One region of the Streptomyces sp. NPDC107546 genome, then DNA from elsewhere that is predicted to be linked to it. Evidence: riboswitches for the same ligand, from Rfam matches in the RefSeq annotation. Region 1 holds a riboswitch; the other holds the start of a gene.
What was found. Region 1 has a riboswitch for cyclic di-AMP ahead of ACZ7L1_RS10570 (transglycosylase family protein). Riboswitches for the same ligand answer to the same signal wherever they lie in the genome.
Positions count from the first base shown of each region.

Region 2: another riboswitch for cyclic di-AMP. It lies ahead of ACZ7L1_RS00425 (M23 family metallopeptidase); the one in region 1 lies ahead of ACZ7L1_RS10570 (transglycosylase family protein).

Region 1 is NZ_JBVKBA010000006.1:19,934-27,041, reverse strand. Features, by position in the region: gene ACZ7L1_RS10580 (cytochrome P450 family protein) at 1-736, shown strand, start outside; gene ACZ7L1_RS10575 (LysM peptidoglycan-binding domain-containing protein) at 919-1,917, shown strand; cyclic di-AMP (ydaO/yuaA leader) riboswitch at 2,116-2,282, shown strand; gene ACZ7L1_RS10570 (transglycosylase family protein) at 2,287-2,982, shown strand; gene eno (phosphopyruvate hydratase) at 3,376-4,662, shown strand; gene ACZ7L1_RS10560 (FtsB family cell division protein) at 4,782-5,291, shown strand; gene ACZ7L1_RS10555 (DUF501 domain-containing protein) at 5,366-5,902, shown strand; gene ACZ7L1_RS10550 (Ppx/GppA phosphatase family protein) at 5,899-6,864, shown strand.
Region 2 is NZ_JBVKBA010000001.1:100,725-107,832, reverse strand. Features, by position in the region: gene ACZ7L1_RS00440 (bifunctional acetate--CoA ligase family protein/GNAT family N-acetyltransferase) at 1-2,360, opposite strand, end outside; gene ACZ7L1_RS00435 (HPr family phosphocarrier protein) at 2,515-2,796, shown strand; gene ACZ7L1_RS00430 (GntR family transcriptional regulator) at 3,096-3,791, opposite strand; gene ACZ7L1_RS00425 (M23 family metallopeptidase) at 3,994-4,746, opposite strand; cyclic di-AMP (ydaO/yuaA leader) riboswitch at 4,759-4,909, opposite strand; gene ACZ7L1_RS00420 (M16 family metallopeptidase) at 5,134-6,522, opposite strand; gene ACZ7L1_RS00415 (M16 family metallopeptidase) at 6,519-7,108, opposite strand, start outside.

The DNA.
Region 1 (7,108 bases):
CGCGCGGTCGGTGAAGAAGATGCGCGGCTACCTCGCCGACCTCATCCACCGCAAGCGCCAGGCGCTGCCCGCCGAGCCCGGCCCCGGCGAGGACCTCATCTCAGGACTCATCCGTGCCTCCGACCACGGGGAACACCTCACGGAGAACGAGGCGGCCGCGATGGCCTTCATCCTGCTCTTCGCCGGGTTCGAGACCACCGTCAACCTCATCGGAAACGGCACGTTCGCGCTCCTCGGTCACCCCGGGCAGCGGGCCCGTCTGCAGCGGTCGCTCGCCGCCGGGGACCGCGACCTGCTCGAGACCGGCGTCGAGGAGCTGCTGCGCTACGACGGCCCGGTGGAGCTGGCCACCTGGCGGTTCGCCACGCGGCCGCTCACCATCGGCGGGCAGGACATCGCCGCCGGCGACCCCGTCCTGGTGGTCCTGGCCGCCGCGGACCGGGACCCGGCGCGCTTCGCCGACCCGGACGTCCTCGACCTCTCCCGCCGCGACAACCAGCACCTCGGGTACGGGCACGGCATCCACTACTGCCTGGGCGCTCCCCTGGCCCGCCTGGAGGGACAGACGGCGCTCGCCACGCTCCTGACCCGCCTGCCGGACCTGCGGCTCGCGGTCGACCCGTCCGACCTGCGGTGGCGCGGCGGACTCATCATGCGGGGCCTGCGCACGCTGCCCGTGGCGTTCACACCGGTACCGGAGAAAGGTCACGAAGCTCCCGCCGACATCCGGACATGACACGGCGAACACGCCGGTGGTCACAAGAAGGTGACAGGATCTCACCTCTGTGATCTTCACGTGATCTACGCTGCATTAACTTGTGACAAGCGATCCAGTGCGGATACGTTCACGCAGCAACGCGGCGGTCCGCACGCCACGGCCGTCGCGTCGGTCGATGCTGTCGTGTGAAAGGCAACCGCATGCTCTCCGGGAACGGTCGTCACCGTCGCCCCCGTCAGGCTCCGGCTCTCCTCGTCGCGGCAGGGGTGACCGGATCAGCGATCGCGATTCCGCTGCTCGGCGCCACCGGCGCGAGCGCGGCCACCGGCGTCACCTGGGACCAGGTCGCGGAGTGCGTCAGCGGCGGCTCATGGAGCGCGGACACCGGCAACGGTCACTACGGCGGGCTGCAGTTGACGCAGGACGACTGGGACAGGTACGGCGGTCTCGACTACGCGCCGAGCCCCGACCAGGCGAGCCGCTCGCAGCAGATCGCCGTCGCCGAGAAGGTCCTGGCGGCCCGGGGCGTGGGGGTCTGGGGCACCTGCGGCCTGCTGAACGGTCTGAGCAAGGACTCCGGCTCCGCCGGTGTCGACACGGGTGTCGCCGGGGACTCGTCGTCCGACGGCGGATCGTCCTCCGATTCCGGTCTCGGGTCCGGTCTTGACTCCGGTCTGTCCGACTCGTCCGGATCATCTGCGTCGACCACTCCGTCGCCTTCTTCATCCTCTTCGTCCCCTTCGTCCTCCTCGTCCTCACCCTCGTTCGGGGCGTCGACCGCCGACGCCGCCAACAGCGCACAGGGGTCCGGTGGTGCTCCGGCGGCCACGACGAAGAGCGATGGGTCGGACAAGTCGACACAGGACGATGCCTCGTCCGGGGCGAGTTCGCCCGAGACCTCGAGCGCCGGTCGTCATCGCGGCGACGGCGCCGACGAGAGTGCGGCGGACGGCCGTACGTCGGACGTGTCCGGCCGGCACGCCTCGCGCGGCACCACGGACGCGCGTGACGCCGTCGACGGTTCGTACACCGTCCGCCCCGGGGACAATCTGTCGTCCATCGCCGACTCCCTTGACCTCAGCGGCGGATGGACGGCGCTGTACGAGGCGAACAGGCAGACGGTCGGCGCCGACCCGAACCTCATCCTCCCCGGTCAGAGCCTTGCGCTCGGCGCCGACCCGACCGGCGACTCGTCCTGAACTGCCCCTTCCGTGGCGGAAGTTGACGACCCACTTCGCGCTGAATGTCCTGTTTGGTGAAAGTGAGATATGGGTCTCATAAGCCCTGATCGTCTTTGAAATTCCGGCGATCGACTGCTTACGGTCGTGATCGCTCGCCACAGCGAGCCCCGGCGGTCGCAACGCCGAATCCTGCCAGCGGCCGTACGGGAACAGTCGTCGCGTCAAGCGCCGTAGGCAGGAGCGGGGGACCCAAGGTAGGCGCCGCATCCGGGAGTTGACCGGAAGCGGCTCGGGGTGAAGCCGTGTTCCGCAAGGGGCACGGCCGGGCAACTCAACCGGCCCGAACCCGACAGCTCACCTCGCAGGCGTCGGTGAGGGGAATGAACCATGCTGTGTTCCGGCAACGGTAAGCACCGCCGCCCGTCCAAGGCCACCCGTGCCATCGCGCTCGCCGGTGTCGCCGGCGCTGCCATCGCCGGCCCGCTCCTCGCGGCCGGGAACGCCTCCGCGGCCACCGCCGCCCAGTGGGACGCCGTCGCCCAGTGCGAGTCCGGCGGCAACTGGCACATCAACACCGGCAACGGCTTCTACGGCGGTCTGCAGTTCACGAACTCCACCTGGGCCGCGTACGGCGGCACCGCCTACGCCTCCCGCGCCGACCTGGCCACCGAGGGCCAGCAGATAGCCGTCGCCGAGAAGGTCCTCGCGGGCCAGGGCAAGGGCGCCTGGCCGGTGTGCGGCAAGGGCCTGACCAGCGCCGCGTACAACGGTTCCGCGGCCACGGGCTCCTCGAGCGGCGCGAAGAGCACCACCACGAAGAGCACCACCACCCGCTCGACCGAGCGGCAGGCGGCCAACCGCTCCGCGCAGCGCCCGGCTCCGCAGAAGACCGTCACCACCCCGACCGGCCAGAAGGTCAAGAAGGGCGACGGCGAGTACAAGGTGGTCAAGGGCGACACCCTCAGCTCGATCGCCGCGACCCACCACGTCCAGGGCGGCTGGACGAAGCTCTTCGACCTGAACAAGGACATCGTCCAGGACGCCGACCTGATCTACCCGGGCCAGCAGCTGCACCTGAAGTGACAGCCACCCGGTAGCCGGGCCGCAGGCCCCTGCCAGGCGTGACCCCCACCGCGGGGGTCGCGTGAGGGCCCACCCCCGTCCCCACGGGCTCCCCGCTCCGGTGCGTGTTCCCCCGTGCGCGCCGGAGCGGGGTTTTTGCTGTCCGCCCTGTTCGCTGTCCCGCCCGTTCGCTGTCACGCCTCTTCGCTGTCCGGCCCGTTCGCTGTCCGGCCGTGCGGATTTCACCCGACCTTTCCCCAGCCCTTTGTTCCGGGCAGGAACAATGTGTACCGTCACCCTGTCCACGGGACGGTCGGTAGGCCGGCCGACAGCCCGGGGCGGTTAGGCTCTAGTCGCAAGGCACAGCCGCAAGGCAGACAGCCCCGCACTTCCAGCGTCACATCCAAGAAGGAGATGCTCGTGCCGTCCATCGACGTCGTCGTAGCCCGGGAAATCCTGGACTCCCGAGGCAACCCCACGGTCGAGGTCGAGGTCGGCCTCGACGACGGCAGCACGGGTCGTGCCGCCGTTCCGTCCGGCGCCTCCACCGGCGCCTTCGAGGCCATCGAGCTCCGCGACGGTGACCCCAACCGCTACCAGGGCAAGGGCGTCGAGAAGGCCGTTCTCGCCGTCATCGAGCAGATCGGCCCGGAGCTGGTCGGCTACGACGCCACCGAACAGCGCCTGATCGACCAGGCGATGATGGACCTGGACGCCACCGACAACAAGGGCTCCCTCGGCGCCAACGCGATCCTCGGCGTCTCCCTCGCCGTCGCCCACGCCGCCTCCGAGGCCAGCGACCTGCCCCTGTTCCGCTACCTGGGCGGCCCGAACGCGCACCTGCTGCCGGTGCCGATGATGAACATCCTCAACGGCGGCTCGCACGCCGACTCCAACGTGGACATCCAGGAGTTCATGATCGCCCCGATCGGCGCGGAGTCCTTCTCCGAGGCGCTGCGCTGGGGCACCGAGGTCTACCACACGTTGAAGAAGGTCCTGAAGAGCAAGGGCCTGGCCACCGGCCTCGGCGACGAGGGCGGCTTCGCCCCGAACCTCGGCTCCAACCGTGAGGCCCTCGACCTCATCCTGGAGGCCATCAAGGAGGCCGGTTACGCCCCCGGCCAGCAGATCGCCCTCGCGCTCGACGTGGCCGCCTCCGAGTTCTACAAGGACGGCAAGTACCTCTTCGAGGGCAAGGAGCGCTCCGCCGCCGAGATGACGGAGTACTACGAGGAGCTCGTCGCGGCCTATCCGCTCGTCTCCATCGAGGACCCGCTGTTCGAGGACGACTGGGCCGGCTGGAAGGTCATCACCGACAAGCTCGGCGACAAGGTCCAGCTGGTCGGCGACGACCTGTTCGTCACCAACCCCGAGCGCCTGGCCCGTGGTATCGAGGAGGGCGCGGCCAACGCCCTGCTGGTCAAGGTCAACCAGATCGGCTCGCTGACCGAGACCCTGGACGCCGTCGAGCTGGCCCAGCGCAACGGCTTCAAGTGCATGATGTCCCACCGCTCCGGCGAGACCGAGGACGTCACCATCGCCGACCTGGCCGTCGCCACCAACTGTGGCCAGATCAAGACCGGCGCCCCGGCCCGCTCCGAGCGCGTCGCCAAGTACAACCAGCTGCTGCGCATCGAGGAGATCCTCGACGACGCCGCGGTGTACGCCGGCCGCTCGGCCTTCCCGCGCTTCAAGGGCTGAGACGAGGCAAGCCGCTGGGGCAAGCCCGGGCAAGGCTTGGCCGGTCGTACGTACGTCCCCGTACTCGGTCCCGTACCGTGTGCGGGGACGTACGCGCGTGTGAAGGGGAGGCGGGAGACATGGCCGGGAAGGACCGCGACCGGTTCTCCACCGCGACCAGGCTCAGGCTGCTCGGCGAGCAGACGGCCGCCCGGGTCTACCGCTCCCAGACCCGGCGCCAGGCCCGCCGCTCCCGGCTCACCGGCCGGGCCGCGCTCCTCGCCCTCGTCCTGTGCTCGCTGATCGTGGCACTGGCCTACCCGATGCGGCAGTACGTCTCCCAGCGCGGCGAGATCGCCGACCTGGAGCGGCAGCAGGAGGAGGCCCGCAAGCGCGTCGAACAGCTGCGTGACCTGAAGGCGCGCTGGCAGGACGACGCCTACGCGGAGCAGCAGATCCGCCAGCGGCTGCACTATGTGATGCCGGGGGAGACCGGCTACATCGTGATCGACCCGGACGCGGTCAAGCCGTCGCGCGCGGACCGGAGCACGGCCGTACGCCCCTGGTACGCCGGCCTCTGGGACGGGGTGGACAGGGCCGACGCGGCGGACAGGGCCGACGGTCCGGCCGGTGAGCGCACCGCGCCCTGACGCGCCCGTCACGCACCCGGACGCATCCCGACGGACCTGACGCACCCATGAGAAAGACTGTCTGAAAGAGAGCCATGGAAACCCCTCCGCCGCCCACCCCGCGCACCGAGCCGACGGACGCGGACGTCGAGGCCGTCAAGCAGCAGCTCGGGCGCCCCCCGCGTGGGCTGCGCGCGATCGCGCACCGGTGTCCCTGCGGGCAGCCGGACGTCGTGGAGACGGCGCCGCGGCTCCCCGACGGCACCCCGTTCCCGACGACGTACTACCTGACGTGCCCGAAGGCGGCCTCCGCGATCGGCACGCTGGAGGCAGACGGCGTCATGAAGGAGATGACGGAGCGGCTGGCCACGGACCCGGAACTGGCCGCCGCCTACCGCGCCGCGCACGAGGACTACATCTCCCGCCGTGACGCCATCGAGGTCCTGGAGGGCTTCCCCAGCGCGGGCGGCATGCCGGACCGGGTGAAGTGCCTGCACGTCCTCGTGGCGCACTCCCTGGCCGCAGGACCGGGCGTCAACCCGCTCGGCGACGAGGCGATCGCGATGCTGCCGGAGTGGTGGCGCAAGGGGTCGTGTGTGGAGGCCGAGGTTTCCGAGGAGGACGGCAAGTGACACGGGTCGCCGCCATCGACTGCGGTACGAACTCCATCCGGCTCCTGGTCGCGGACGCCACTGTGTCCGACAGCGCCTCCGGCGCGGGCGCCACGGGTGAACTGGTCGACCTGGACCGGCGGATGACCATCGTCCGGCTGGGGCAGGGCGTGGACCGCACCGGACGTCTGGCGCCCGAGGCCCTGGAGCGCACGTTCACCGCCTGCCGGGAGTACGCCGAGGTCATCAAGAAGCACGGCGCCGAGCGGATCCGGTTCGTCGCCACGTCCGCCACCCGGGACGCGGAGAACCGGGACGAGTTCGTCCGGGGGGTGGCGGACATCCTCGGCGTCGAACCGGAGGTCATCTCGGGCGACCAGGAGGCGGAGTTCTCCTTCACGGGGGCGACCCGGGAGCTGATGGGCCGTACGGATCTGGCCACGCCCTTCCTGGTGGTGGACATCGGCGGCGGCTCCACGGAGTTCGTCGTCGGCGACGGGCACGTGCGCGCCGCACGGTCCGTGGACATCGGCTGCGTCCGTATGACCGAGCGGCACCTCGTGCGGGACGGGGTGGTCGCCGACCCGCCGACCGAGGAGCAGATCGCGGCCATACGGTCCGACATCGAGGCGGCGCTGGACCTGGCGGAGCAGACGGTTCCGCTGCGGGAGGCGCACACGCTGGTGGGCCTCGCGGGGTCGGTCACCACGGTCTCGGCGATCGCCCAGGACCTCCCGGAGTACGACTCGACGCGGATCCACCACTCCCGGATCTCCCGCGACCGGGTTCGGGAGATCACAAGTGCGCTGCTCCACTCCACCCACGCCGAGCGCGCGGCGATCCCGTCGATGCACCCGGGCCGCGTGGACGTCATCGGCGCGGGCGCCCTCGTACTGCTGGCGATCATGGAACGGACCGACACGACGGAGGTCGTGGTCAGCGAACACGACATCCTCGACGGCATCGCCTGGTCGATCGCGTAACCACCGCCGCCCCCTGAACGCGACCCCAGGGGACGGCTCCGGGCCGGGCGCCGCAGCGCGGCCGGCCTTGTCGCCCGGCGGGGCCGGGAGGCGGTGACGGGGTTCCCGGGCGCGCGGCAGCGCGCCGCATCGGCCTGGAGGGGCGGGAGGCGGCGGGGTGCACGCGTCCTCATACCGAGATTTTCCTACCCGCCGGTAGCCTCTCTTGAGCAGGTTGGGTAACGTATGAGCGCCGCCCCAGGGG
Region 2 (7,108 bases), on a different contig from region 1:
AACTCGGCGTACGCCCGCCGCAGTTGCTCCTCGTCCGCCAGGTCGAGGCGTACGCCGCCCAGGTCGGCGCGGTGGCGCAGGTGCGGGGCGGTGGCCTTGAGGGCCACCGGGTAGCCGATCGCGCGGGCGGCCTCGAGAGCGGCCTCCGGGGTCGGAGCGGGCAGCGCCCGGCGGACGTGGATGCCGTAGCGCGCCAGCAGGTCACAGGTGTCGTCCGTGCCGAGTGTGAGCCCCTGGCCGCGCGCGAGCAGGCCGTCGATCAGCTGGGCGGCGCCCTTCTCGTCGATGTCGTCGAACTCGGGCACCTTGCCGGGCTCGGCGGCCTCCCGCCGCCACTGCGCGTACTTGACGGCTTCGGCGAGGGCCCGGACCGCGCGCTCGGCGGCGGGGTAGGCGGGGATGAGGCGGGAGTTTGGTGGCGCCTCGGCCGCGGGCGGCGGTACCGCGTCCGCGACCTCGGTGTGCAGTCGTCCCGCGGTGCCGGCCTTCGGACCCGTACTCGCGGCGGCAGACAGGGCCTCTGCCAGCCCGCCCAGCTCCACGTGCACCACCAGCACGGGCTTCGCGGGAGCCGCCGCGGCGGCCGACCTCAACGCCTCGGCCAACTCCGCGTCCCTGGGCGACGTCTCCCCCACCGCCGGTATCGCCGTCACGACAACGGCATCACAGGAGTCGTCGGCCAGCGCGCCGACCAGCGCCCGGTGAAAGTCCTCGGCCGACGCCTCCGTCGTGAGATCGAGCGGCGGCGAGGGCCGCAGGCCCTCCGTGAGGCACGCGTCGTACGTCAGCAGCCCCAGCGACTCGGAGTTCCCGAGGATCGCCACCCTGGGCCCCGCGGGCAGCGGCTGGCGGGCCAGCAGCAGGCCCGCGTCCACCAGCTCCGTGATCGTGTCCACCCGGATCACGCCGGCCTGCCGCAGCAGCGCGGACACCGTGGCGTGCGGCAGGCGTGTGGCCCGGACCGCGTGCCCCTGGGGCGCGCCCCCGTGCCGCGCGCCCTGCACCACCACGAGTGGCTTGGACGCCGCCGTGCGCCGCGCGAGCCGGTTGAACTTGCGGGGGTTGCCGATGGTCTCCAGATACATCAGGGCGACGTCGGTGTCAGGGTCGTCGTACCAGTACTGGAGGACGTCGTTGCCGGACACGTCCGCCCGGTTCCCGGAGGAGACGAAGGTCGAGACACCCGTGACGCCGGTCACACCTCCGCCGCGCCGGTGCAGCCGTGACAGCAGGGCGATCCCGATGGCGCCAGACTGGGCGAACAGTCCTATGCGCCCGGGGCGGGGCATCTGGGGGGCGAGGGAGGCGTTGAGCCGGACCTGCGGCGAGGTGTTGATGATCCCGAAGGCGTTCGGCCCGATGATCCGCATGCCGTACGACCGCGCCTGCCGCACCAGCTCCCGCTGCCGCTCCCGCCCCTCGGGCCCACTCTCGGCGTAGCCGGCGGAGACCACCACGAGCCCCTGCACCCCGTGCTCGCCGCACTCGGTGACGACCTCGGGGACGTGCTCGGCGGGCACGGCCACCACGGCGACGTCGACCGGCTCGGAGATGTCGCGGACCGAGCGGTGGGCGGGGATGCCCTCGAGCTCCTTGCGGTCCGCGGCGAACGCCCGGTTCACCGCGTACAGGCGGCCGGTGTACCCGCCGTACCTGAGGTGGTCGAGAACGCTGCGGCCCACTCCCCCGGGCGTGCGGCCGGCGCCGATCACGGCGACCGCCCCGGGTGCGAGCAGCCGCTGCACGGACCGCGCCTCGGCCCGCTGTTCCCGGGCGCGCTGGACGGCCAGCGACCGGTCGGTGGGCTCCAGATCGAACTCCAGGCGTACGACACCGTCCTCGAAGCTGCGCTTCTGCTGGTACCCGGCGTCCGTGAACACCTTGATCATCCTGGTGTTGGCGGGCAGCACCTCGGCGGCGAACCGGCGGATGCCTCGCTCCCTGGCCACCGCCGCGATGTGTTCGAGGAGGGCGGAGGCGACGCCGCGCCCCTGGTGCGCGTCCTGCACGAGGAAGGCGACCTCGGCCTCGTCGGCGGGCGCGGAGGCGGGCAGGCCGTCGGTACCGATGCGGTCATAGCGTACGGTTGCGATGAACTCGCCGCCGACCGTGGCCGCGAGTCCCACCCTGTCCACAAAGTCGTGGTGCGTGAAGCGGTGGACGTCCTTGGCGGACAGGCGCGGGTACGGCGCGAAGAAGCGGTAGTACTTCGACTCGTCCGAGACCTGCTCGTAGAAGCTGACGAGGCGCTCGGCGTCATCGACGGTGATGGGCCTGATGCGCGCGGTGCCGCCGTCGCGCAGCACCACGTCGGCCTCCCAGTGGGCGGGGTACTCGTGCCGGTCCGACGTGGTCTGCATGGGCCCCAGAGTAAGGCTCGCGTCCGCAGGCGGCGCGAGGCAGGCTGAGGGGATCGGTCCCGGCCCGCCGAGGACGGACGGTGCCCTTCCGGGCACGCTTCACCTATGGAACACTGGTCTAGACAACCCTGATACACCTGAAGGGCAGCAACACATGGCTGAGCGCCGCGTCAACGTCGGCTGGGCCGAGGGTCTCCACGCCCGCCCCGCCTCCATCTTCGTCCGGGCAGCCACGGCCTCCGGCATTCCGGTGACGATCGCCAAGGCGGGCGGCAACCCCGTCAACGCCGCATCCATGCTGGCGGTTCTGGGCCTCGGCGCCCAGGGCGGCGAGGAGATCGTCCTGGCCTCCGACGCGGAGGGCGCGGACGCCGCGCTCGACCGCCTGGCCAAGCTGGTCGCCGAGGGCCTCGAGGAACTCCCCGAGACCGTCTGACCCTTCGGGCAGCAGCACCCTGCTTCAGCCGCGCCGCCGTCATGGCGGCGCGGCTTTTGTCGTGCCGGGCAAGCTCCCGTCGAAAGACGGCGAGGCCGGCGAGGAATGCGGTCCCGGGGCAGGGAACGGCGAGGAACGGAGCACGCAATAAATCGGCGCACGGTGTTGCCCCTCGGCACGAATAAAGTCGCACAGGGCACACCGAAACGGCGCACGTCTAATTTATGGACGCACGCGAAAAACAGACAGCCGAAAACAGGGCTTCAACCGGATATTCCTCTTTGTATACGGTGCTCGTGTTAATGCCGGAGCGCCGACATGTTTACGTGGTGTTGCGAAGTCCTCACACGGTCCGCGTGGTCCGTCCCGCCGGGAAAGCGGAGCCGGTGCGCGGCCGTGGAGCGTTCCGCGTGCAGCGCGGTGATCGCCCGCGCCCGCTCGCCGTCCCCGCGCGCGACGGCGTCCACGATGCCGCCGTGCTCGGCCCAGGACTCCACGGGGCTGACCGGCGCGTCGACCGCGTACATCCATGTGATCTTGTGCCGCAGCTGGGCCAGCGTCGAGGTAAGCGCGGGGCTCCCGCAGGCCTGCGCCAGCGTCTCGTGGAACCAGCCGCCCAGGGAGCGCAGATCCTCGCTCTGGCCCCTCCTGGCCCGCTCCTGGCCCAGTCGGACCAGGCCGCGCAGCACCTTGAGGTGGGCCTCGGTACGCCGCTGCGCGGCCCGCGCGGCCCCGAGCGGCTCCAGCAGCATCCGCATCTCCAGCAGGTCGGCGGCCTCCTGCTCGGTGGGTTCCGCCACGCACGCGCCCGCGTGCCGGCGGGTGACGACGAAGCCCTCGGCCTCCAGGGTGCGCAACGCCTCGCGCACGGGGACGCGGGAGACGCCGTAGCGGCGCGCGAGGACTTCCTCGGTGAGCCGGCTGCCGCGCTCGTAGACACCCGCGACGATGTCATCACGGATCGCCGTGCAGACCGAGTGCGCCGGAATACGCATGACCGACCTCCGCCTTAATCCCCGTGAAACGCACGCGATTGACGTGTGTTCAACCGACTCTATTGCAGCGGGCCGGAATTTCCGACGGCGGGTCGGAATCCAGGGATATTTTTTGGACACGCAACGTTCGAAAGCCGACGACGGCCCCGGCTGATCAGCCGGGGCCGTCGGGTGCGGGCGCGCGGGTCGCGGGCGCCGGCCGTCAGACGTTCACGCCGTGCGAGCGCAGGTAGGCGACGGGGTCGATGTCCGAGCCGTACTCCGGAGTGGTACGGGCCTCGAAGTGCAGGTGCGGCCCCGTGGTGTTGCCGGTGGACCCGGAGAGGGCTATCTGCTGGCCGGGGGTGACCCGCTGCCCCACGGAGACGCCGATGGACGACAGGTGGCCGTACTGGGTGTAGGTACCGTCGTTCATCCTGATGACGATCTGGTTGCCGTACGCGCCGCCCCAGCCTGTCTGGACGACGGTACCGGCGCCGACGGCGTGCACGGGCGTGCCCGTGGCGGCGTGGAAGTCGATGCCCGTGTGGGAGCCGGAGGACCACAGGGAGCCGCCGGTCTTGTAACCGGTGGACACGAAGGAGTCGGAGATCGGCGGCACGAACATGTTGAGACGCCTGCGCTCGGCCTCGCGCGCGGCCCGCTCCTTGGCCTCGCGCTCCTGGCGGGCCTTCTCGGCGGCCTTCCTGCGCGCGGCCTCCTCGGCCTGCTTCTGTTCGGCGGCCTGCTTCTGGGCGGCGGCCTGTGCGTCGATCTTCTCGGCGACCGAGTCACCGAGGGTGACGGCCTGGAGCAGCCCGGTCTGCTCGACGGGGGCGCCGGCGGCGAGGGCCGGGGCGGCGAGGGTGCCGATGACACCGGTGGCGGTGAGCGCTGCCACGCCGACGGCGTTCGCAGTCGTACGCTTCACACGGCTCGGGCGACGGTGCTTCCCGGTGGCGCAGGTGAACGCCATGAAGTGGCTGGTCCTTTCCTTCCCTCTCGCCTACCGGGTTAGCTGACGGGTTCGGAGCAGGAAGGTCTCCTACGGGCTCGCGCCCGATTCACCCCAGGGACTGTGGTTTTGGGTCCCCGGCTCCCCTGGCTCGCGCCGTACGGGGACTCGGCGATGACTGTCCGGTGCCGCGGGTGCGGCGCACTGCCTGACGGACAGCCCGAATGACGCTAAGGGGACCGTCTTTCAATCAGCAAACGCAGGAGGGGGTTTGTAGCGCATCCCACAGGGCAGAGAGGCAACCTCTGTGGCAATACGGACAAACTCGCCAACGGGTGGGGCCCTGGTGACACGGAAAGTCACCAGGGCCCCGGGAGAGGCGCGGCGCACGCGCGCGTACGGTGCGCTCTACTCGGCGGCGACGACGCTCACTTCGCCGATGCCGAGCGCCTCGACGGGCTCCTTGATCTGCGCGGCGTCGCCCACCAGCACGGTGACCAGACGGTCCACGGGGAAGGCGTTCACCACCGCCGCGGTGGCCTCCACCGTGCCCGTGGCGGCCAGCTGCTGATACAGCGTCGACTGGTAGTCGTCCGGCAGGTGCTGCTCGACCTGGTCGGCGAGCGTGCTCGCGACGGCCGCCGCCGTCTCGAACTTCAGCGGTGCCACCCCCACCAGGTTCTGTACGGCGACGTCGCGCTCGGCGTCCGTCAGGCCCTCGGCGGCGAGGGTGCGCAGCACCTTCCACAGGTCGTCGAGCGCCGGGCCGGTGTTCGGCGTGTCGACGGAGCCGCTGATGGCGAGCATCGCGGCGCCCGTGCCGTCGGGCGCGGAGCGCAGCACCTGCCCGAAGGCCCGCACCCCGTAGGTGTAGCCCTTCTCCTCGCGCAGGACGCGGTCCAGGCGGGAGGTGAGGGTGCCGCCGAGGCAGTACGTGCCGAGCACCTGGGCGGGCCACACGCGGTCGTGACGGTCGGGCCCGACACGGCCGATGAGCAGCTGCGTCTGGACGGCGCCCGGACGGTCCACGATGATCACGCGGCCGGTGTCGTCGGCGGTCACCGGGGGCACCGGGCGCGGCTTGACGGGCTCCCCCGCCCAGGCGCCGAGGGTGTCGCCGAGGAGCTCGTCGAGATCGATCCCGGTGAGGTCGCCGACCACGACCGCGGTGGACGTCGCGGGGCGCACATACCGCTCGTAGAAGGCACGGACGGCCGCGGCGTCGATGGTCGCGACCGTCTCCTCGGTGCCCTGACGCGGGCGTGACATGCGCGAGGACGCCGGGAACAGCTCCTTGGAGAGCTCCTTGGCGGCGCGGCGGGCCGGGTTGGCCATCTCGTGCGGGATCTCGTCGAGGCGGTTGCGGACCAGGCGCTCCACCTCACTGTCCGCGAATGCCGGCGACCTCAGTGCGTCGGCGAGCAGTCCGAGCGCCTTGGGGAGGCGGGAGACCGGAACCTCCAGGGACAGGCGGACGCCGGGGTGGTCGGCGTGCGAGTCGAGGGTGGCGCCGCAGCGCTCCAGCTCGGCGGCGAACTCCTCGGCGGAGTGCTTGTCGGTGCCCTCGGAGAAGGCGCGCGCCATGATCGTGGCGACACCGTCGAGGCCGGCCGGCTCGGCGTCCAGGGGGGCGCCGAGGAGCACCTCGACGGCGACGACCTGCTGGCCGGGACGGTGACAGCGCAGCACGGTCAGGCCGTTGTCGAGCGTGCCGCGCTCGGGCGCCGGGAACGCCCAGGGCCGGGCCTCGCCGGGCTGGGGCTGCGGGTGGAACTCCATGGTCGCGAGCTCGCTCACTTCGCCGACTCCTCGGTCTCGTCGGTGGTCTCGGCTGCTTCCGGGGTCTCGGCCTCGGCCCCGACCGGTTCGTACACGAGCACCGCGCGGTTGTCGGGGCGCAGGCGGGCCTGGGCGATCTCCTGCACCTCCTCGGCGGTGACCTCGAGCACGCGCTTGACGGCGGTCAGGGCGAGCTGGGGGTCGCCGAACAGCACGGCGTACCGGCACAGTTCGTCGGCGCGGCCCGCGACCGTGCCGAGCCGGTCCAGCCACTCGCGCTCCAACTGGGCCTGGGCGCGCTCCATTTCCTCGGCCGTCGGGCCCCGCTCGGCGAACCGGGCGAGTTCCTCGTCGATGGCGGCCTCGATGACGGGCACCTCGACGTCACCGGAGGTCTTCACGTCCAGCCACCCGAGCGAAGGCGCACCGGCGAGCCGTAGCAGGCCGAACCCGGCGGCGACGGCGGTGCGGTCACGACGCACGAGCCGGTTGTACAGGCGGGAGGACTCGCCGCCGCCGAGGATCGTGAGCGCCAGGTCGGCCGCGTCGCACGCGCGCGTACCGTCGTGCGGCAGCCGGTAGGCGGCCATCAGGGCGCGCGCCG